One region of the Streptomyces sp. PTL18 genome, then DNA from elsewhere that is predicted to be linked to it. Evidence: predicted binding sites of a transcription regulator. Region 1 holds the regulator's gene; the other holds the start of a gene.
The links. The regulator HspR, encoded in region 1, represses chaperone genes until heat shock. The targets are predictions, from matches to a motif close to TTGAGNNNNNNNNNCTCAA.

Region 1 (3,408 bases):
GGGGTCGCCGATCGCACACGGGCGGACCGAACGGGCTGCGGCCCGCGCCCCTTTCGGGGTGCGGGCCGCAGAGACGGGGCCGGGATCCGGGCGGGCACGCCGGCCGCCGGGCATCCCGGGGCCGGGTCACCGGAGGCCGATGGCGGAGCAGTCCGCCCTGTACTTCCCGGTGCAGATGTCCCTGACGGTGTAGATGCCGTCCTGGATCACCGTGTCCTTGATGTTGTCCTTCGTCAGGGCGACCACCGGCACGAGCATCGACGGGATCTTCTTCTCCGTCGGGCTGTCGACGTGGTCACGGGTCAGCGCGTCGAACTCGATCGAGCGGCCCTGGACCTTGGCCACGGCCATCTCGGCCGCGTTGTTGGCCTCCTCCGGGTACGACTTGTACACGCTCATGTACTGCTCACCGGAGACGATCCGCTGCACCGCGTCCAGCGCCGCGTCCTGCCCGGTCACCGGCGGGATCTTGCTGGCGCCCGCCTCCTTCAGCGCTTCGATGACGGCGCCGGCCATGCCGTCGTTCGCGGAGTAGACCGCGGCGATGTTGCCCAGGCCGACAGCCTGGATCGCCTGCGCCATGTTCGCCTTGGCGTTCTCCGGCTTCCAGTCCTTGGTGTCGTAGGACTTGACGATGTTGACCTTGCCCTGGAGCTCGCTGAGCGCGCCCTCCTTGAACTGCGCCGCGTTCGGGTCGGTGGGCGAGCCGTTCATCATGACGATCTTGCTGCTCGACGCCTTGGCTCCGAGCGCGTCCGTGAGGGCGCGGCCCTGGACCTGGCCGACCAGTTCGTTGTCGAAGGAGATGTACGCGTCGATCGGGCCCTGGGCGAGACGGTCGTAGGCGATGACCGGGATGCCCGCGTCCTTGGCCTTCTGCACGCCGGGCGCGATGGCCTTGGCGTCGACCGCGTCCACCAGCAGCACGTCCACCTTGTCGGCGATCATCTGGTCGAGCTGCTTGCTCTGCGTGGCCGGGTCGGCGTCGGCGTTGGCGTAGACGACCTTGCCCTTGTTGTCGGTGAGGGAGGCGACCTGCTTCTTGATGATGGGGTAGTCGAACTTGTCGTACCGCGGGTTCTCCTTCTCGGGCAAAAGGAGACCGACCGTGATGTCGTTGCCCTTCTTCGGCGTGGCGGAGCTGCTGCTGCCGCCGACTCCGTCGATGACCCCGCACGCGGCGAGCGAGACGGCCGACGCCGAGGCGGCCAGGGCCATGGCGGTACGACGCACAGCGGTCCTACGGGTGGTACGAGCAATCACATCAGGTGCCTTCCGGGCGAGGGAGCAGCGTTGCGACCCAGGTGGCTGAAAGCCAACGCGGGGACGGTACGCAGCGTCAAGAACTACGGGTTAACGAGATGGCAACAGGATCACTGTGCGAGTCAAGTGAAAACCAAGGGAGCGTCGCGTGGCGGCACTCCGCCCCTGCCCGCCTGATGCGAATTCAGTCCGTCACCTGGCGCGATCGGTACCTGACACAAGGTCAACCAGCCGACGGATCTCAGCGCTTCGGTAAATTTCCATGAAACGTGATCTTCGTCACGCATCCACAAGTGGGTGTCGAACGTCCGGCTCCCCGAAGAGTCAGCGAAAAGTAAAGTTCCTGTACAGCCTCTCCCTCGTCCCACGGGTCGTGATCACGGATGCCTTGCCGCGTCCCGATCCGATCAGAGGGCCGAATAAACCCAGCCAGACGACGCACGACCGCCGCGGCGGCCACCGCCGTCGTGCCCGCCAACGAGTCGTCCGGCAGCCCCGCCAGGGCCCGGCCGCCTCTCGGACCTGCCCCCGCCCGCCGCCCCGAAGCTCACCGGCTCCGGCACGGCGAAGGGGCCCGCGCTGCGCCGCGGGCCCCTTCGCCGTCGGGTGTTCCCCTCAGTCCTGCTGCTGCCGCTTCGGGCGCCACACCACCAGCGCGCTGGTCTGCTGCACCTCCTGGTACGGCACCAGGTCGCGGCGGTAGGAGGCGTGGACGGCCGCCTCGCGCTGACGCATCGCCGCCGCCGCGCCGTCGAGCGCGGCCTGAAGTTCCGCGACACGGGACTGGAGCGCGGCGACCTGGTTCTCCAGTTCGATGATGCGCTTGATGCCGGCCAGATTGATGCCCTCGTCCTGCGACAACTGCTGAACCTGGCGGAGCAGTTCGATGTCGCGGGCCGAGTAGCGCCGGCCCCGGCCCGCGGTGCGGTCCGGGGACACGAGCCCCAGGCGGTCGTACTGGCGCAGCGTCTGCGGGTGCAGTCCGGAGAGCTGGGCCGCCACCGAGATGACGTAGACCGGCGTGTCCTCGGTCAGCTCATACGGGTTGCGTCGACGGCCGTCCATCGCATCATGCTCCCTTCGCGGCCTGGAACAGCTCCGCCCGCGGGTCCTCGCCCGCGGTTGCCTCGCGATACGCCTCCAGCGCGTCACGAGCCTTCCCCGACAGGTCCTTCGGGACACTCACCTCCACGGTGACCAGCAGGTCGCCGCGGGTGCCGTCCTTGCGGACCGCGCCCTTTCCACGGGCGCGCATAGTACGCCCGTTCGGGGTGCCGGGGGGCAGCTTCAGCGTCACCGGGGGCCCGCCGAGGGTGGGCACCCGGATGTCGGCACCGAGCGCCGCCTCCGCGAACGTCACCGGCACGGTCACCGTGAGGTTGTCGTCCTTGCGGCCGAAGACGGGGTGCGGATTGACGTGCACGACCACGTACAGGTCGCCGGCCAGGCCGCCCCGCTCGCCGGGTGCGCCCTTGCCGCGCAGCCGGATGCGCTGCCCGTCGGACACGCCCGCCGGGATGCGCACCTGCATCGTCCGGGACGACTTGGCCCGGCCGCTGCCCTTGCAGACCTCGCACGGGTGCTCCGCGATCAGCCCGCGCCCCTTGCAGTCCGGGCACGGGTCGGTCAGCGAGAAGCCGCCGCCCGAGCCGCGCGCCACCTGCCCGGTGCCGACGCAGGTCGGGCACACGCGCGGTGTGCCGTTCTGGTCGCCGGTGCCCGAACAGGCCTTGCACGGTGACTGCGAGGACATGCGCAGCGGCACGGTCGCGCCGTCCACCGCCTCCATGAAGCTCAGTGTGACCTCGGACTCGATGTCCTGGCCGCGCCGGGGCTGGGTACGCGTGCCCGCGCCGCCGCCGCGGTTGAACAGGCCCCCGAAGACGTCACCGAGACCGCCGCCGAAGCCACCCCCGGCGCCGCCCTGGCCGCCGAAGAGGTCGCCCAGGTCGAAGTTGAAGGAGCCGCCCGCCCCGGGACCGGGACGGAACCCGCCGTTGCCGAACAGGGCGCGGGCCTCGTCGTACTCCTTGCGCTTCTTGGGATCGCCGAGGACGTCGTTCGCCTCGGAGATCTCCTTGAAACGTTCCTCCGCCTTGGCGTTCCCCTTGTTGGCGTCCGGGTGGTACTCGCGGGCGAGCTTCC
Region 2 (3,408 bases), on a different contig from region 1:
TCTCGGGCTGGCGCCCGGACCCGGAGGACGTGACGGCCCAGGAGGAGGGCATCGTCCCGGTGTACGCCGGAGTGGCCCGCAAGCCCTGACACCCGCCGCCCGTCCCGGCCGTCCCCACCGGACAGGCACCCCGCGCCCGCCGCCGGCGCCGCTCCGCCGTGCCCGCCCGAACCGTGCCCGGCGGCGAGCGCGGGCTCAGGCCGCGCCCCCCTTGGTGTCCCTGTCCTCGTCGACGACCTCCGCGTCCACCACACCCTCTTCCTCCCGCGGTGCCGTGTGCTGCCGAGCGTCGTCAGGGGACGTCTGCTGGGACTGGGCGTACATCGCCTGGCCCATCCTCTGGCCGACCGTGGCGAGCTTGTCCACGCCGCCCCGAAGGGCCGTCGTGTCGGCGCCCTCCTTGAGCAGGTCCTTCAGTTCGGTCACCGCCGCCGTCACCTCGCCCTTGGTGTCCGCGGGCACCCGCTCGTCGTTCTCCCGCAGGAACTTCTCGGTCTGGTGGACGAGCTGCTCCGCCTGGTTGCGCGTCTCCGCCGCCTCCCGGCGCCTGCGGTCCTCCTCGGCGTACTCCTCCGCGTCCCGCATCATCCGGTCGATCTCGTCCTTGGGCAACGCCGAGCCGCCGGTCACCGTCATCTTCTGTTCGCGGCCCGTCGCCAGGTCCTTCGCGGAGACGTGCATGATCCCGTCGGCGTCGATGTCGAAGGTCACCTCGATCTGCGGCACCCCGCGCGGCGCGGGCGGCAACCCGGTCAGGTCGAAGACACCGAGCTTCTTGTTGTACGCGGCGATCTCCCGTTCGCCCTGGTAGACCTGGATGCCGACCGACGGCTGGTTGTCCTCGGCAGTGGAGAAGATCTCCGAACGCCGCGTCGGAATGGTCGTGTTGCGTTCGATCAGCTTGGTCATGATGCCGCCCTTGGTCTCGATGCCGAGGGACAGCGGGGTCACGTCGAGCAGCAGCACGTCCTTGACGTCGCCGCGCAGGACACCGGCCTGGAGGGCCGCGCCGACCGCCACGACCTCGTCCGGGTTGACGCCCTTGTGCGGGTCCTTGCCGGTGAGTTCCCGCACCAGGTCGGTGACCGCGGGCATCCGGGTGGAGCCGCCGACGAGGATCACATGGTCGATCGCGGACAGCTCCACGCCCGCATCCCGGACCGCCTGGTGGAAGGGCGCCCGGCAACGATCCAGGAGGTCGGCCGTCAGCTCCTGGAACCGGGCGCGGGTCAGCCTCTCCTCCAGGTGCAGCGGCCCCTCGGCGGAGGCGGTGATGTACGGCAGGTTGACGGTCGTCTCGGTGGAGGCGGACAGCTCGATCTTGGCCTTCTCCGCCGCCTCCCGCAGCCGCTGCAGCGCCATCTTGTCGGCGCCGAGATCGATGCCGTACTGGCCCTTGAACCGCTTCACCAGGTGGTCCACGACCCGCTGGTCCCAGTCGTCACCGCCGAGGTGGGTGTCACCGTTGGTGGCCTTGACCTCGATCACTCCGTCGCCGATCTCCAGCAGCGAGACGTCGAAAGTGCCACCGCCGAGGTCGAAGACGAGGACGGTCTGCTCCTCGCCGCGGTCGAGGCCGTAGGCGAGGGCCGCCGCCGTCGGCTCGTTGATGATCCGCAGGACCTTCAGCCCCGCGATCTCCCCGGCCTCCTTGGTGGCCTGCCGCTGGGCGTCGTCGAAGTACGCGGGCACGGTGATCACGGCGTCGGTGACGTCCTCGCCCAGATACGCCTCGGCGTCCCGCCTCAGCTTCTGCAGGACGCGCGCGGACAGCTCCTGGGCCCGGAAGCGGGTGCCGTCCACGGATCCCTGCTCCGGGAAACGCCAGTGCGCGTCGCCCATGTGCCGCTTGACCGAGCGCGCGGTGCGCTCGACGTTCGTCACGGCCTGCCGCTTGGCCACCTCGCCGACCAGTACCTCGCCGTTCTTGGCGAAGGCCACGACCGACGGCGTTGTCCGCGCACCCTCGGCGTTGCTGATGACGGTGGGCTCACCGCCTTCCAGCACGGCCACCACCGAGTTCGTCGTCCCCAGATCGATCCCGACCGCGCGTGTCATCGCCGTCCCCTTCCGCACGGGCGCCTTCCCCGACCCCATCACAAAACTTGAGTGACCCCTTGTCAAGGTGCACGACCCGGGGGCCCCGACGCGAGGCCGAGTACCCGGAAAACGGCGGTGCCGCGCCCCCTCGGCGGGAAGCGCGGCACCTTCGCGAACACGAGGGTCAGGCGAGCTTGGCGTCCAGCGTGATCGTCGTACCGGTCAGGGCCTGGCTGACCGGGCAGTTCTTCTTGGCGTCCTCGGCGGCGGCGACGAACGCGTCGTTGTCGATACCGGGGACGGTGCCCTCGACGGTCAGGTGGATGCCCGTGATGCCCTCACCCGGCTGGAAGGTGACGTCGGCCTTCGTCTCGAGCTTGGTGGGCGGGGTGCCGGCGCCGGTCAGGCCGTGCGACAGCGCCATGGAGAAGCAGCTGGAGTGGGCGGCGGCGATCAGCTCCTCGGGGCTGGTCCTTCCGTTCGCCTGCTCGGCCCGCGACGGCCACGACACCGGCTGCTGGCCGATGCCGGAGGAGTCGAAGGTGACGACGCCGTTGCCCTCGAGCAGGTTGCCTTCCCAGACGGTGTGAGCGGTGCGCGTGGTTGCCACGGTTCTTCCTTCTTTTCGATGGGGGTCCCGTTGCCGGGGTTCCGTCGCTCCCATCCGATCACACCCGGCCCCCGCGGACCCGGTTTCCCTCCGCGTCGGCCTCCGGTTCGTCGTCAGGCGGCGCGTTCGTCCTCCTCCTCGGAGAGGGGCAGTGGTACTTGGGGGCCGTCCCACTCGCGCAGCCAGCGACGGAAGACCTGGTGGACCTGCTCGGCGCCGACGAGTTCGGCGCCCTCCTCCGCCGGGGCGGACAGTCCCACCGGCCACAGCAGGAAGGGCCGGCCCTGGGCGCCGCCGAGCCCGCCGTGGGAGCCGATCTGCTCCTCGAACGCCAGGACTTCGCCCTCGACCGGGTCGTACCAGGAGTTGACCATGATGTCGGCGGCGTGCGGGAAGGAGTGCGTGCGCCGCACGGCGTCGGCGGCACCCGCCCCGAAGCCCGTGAGCGGACCCGTCTCGTCGGCGAGGCGGTCCACCGGGATCTCGGCGCCGAACGCGCCGAGCACCACCCCTCCGTGCTCCTCGCTGCGGACGAGGACGAACCCGATGCCGGGATGGTCGGCGAGCGTGGACAGCAGCGCGGGGTGGCGGCGGTCGATCTCCTCCTTGCTCATCCGGTGCGGCACGTCGGGGAAGGAGACGAGGCCGAGATTGCCGGAGGCGAGCACGATCGGCTCCGAGTGGCGGCGGGAGGCCCGCTTGTGCTCGCCGTCCTCCTCGACCGGCCTGCGCAGCGCGGCCCGTACGGCGGCGCGCGC

Region 2: dnaK (molecular chaperone DnaK) is a predicted target of HspR. The motif match lies at 2,106-2,124, and genes of this name have one in related genera.

The regions. Positions count from the first base shown of each region.
Region 1 covers NZ_JCAJZO010000020.1:92,708-96,115, forward strand. Annotated here, with positions in the region: gene AC5WS8_RS29470 (sugar ABC transporter substrate-binding protein) at 127-1,233, opposite strand; gene AC5WS8_RS29475 (heat shock protein transcriptional repressor HspR) at 1,879-2,328, opposite strand; gene dnaJ (molecular chaperone DnaJ) at 2,333-3,408, opposite strand, start outside.
Region 2 covers NZ_JCAJZO010000018.1:128,572-131,979, reverse strand. Annotated here, with positions in the region: gene AC5WS8_RS28245 (SAM-dependent methyltransferase) at 1-89, shown strand, start outside; gene dnaK (molecular chaperone DnaK) at 196-2,058, opposite strand; gene AC5WS8_RS28235 (OsmC family protein) at 2,225-2,650, opposite strand; gene AC5WS8_RS28230 (alkaline phosphatase family protein) at 2,764-3,408, opposite strand, start outside.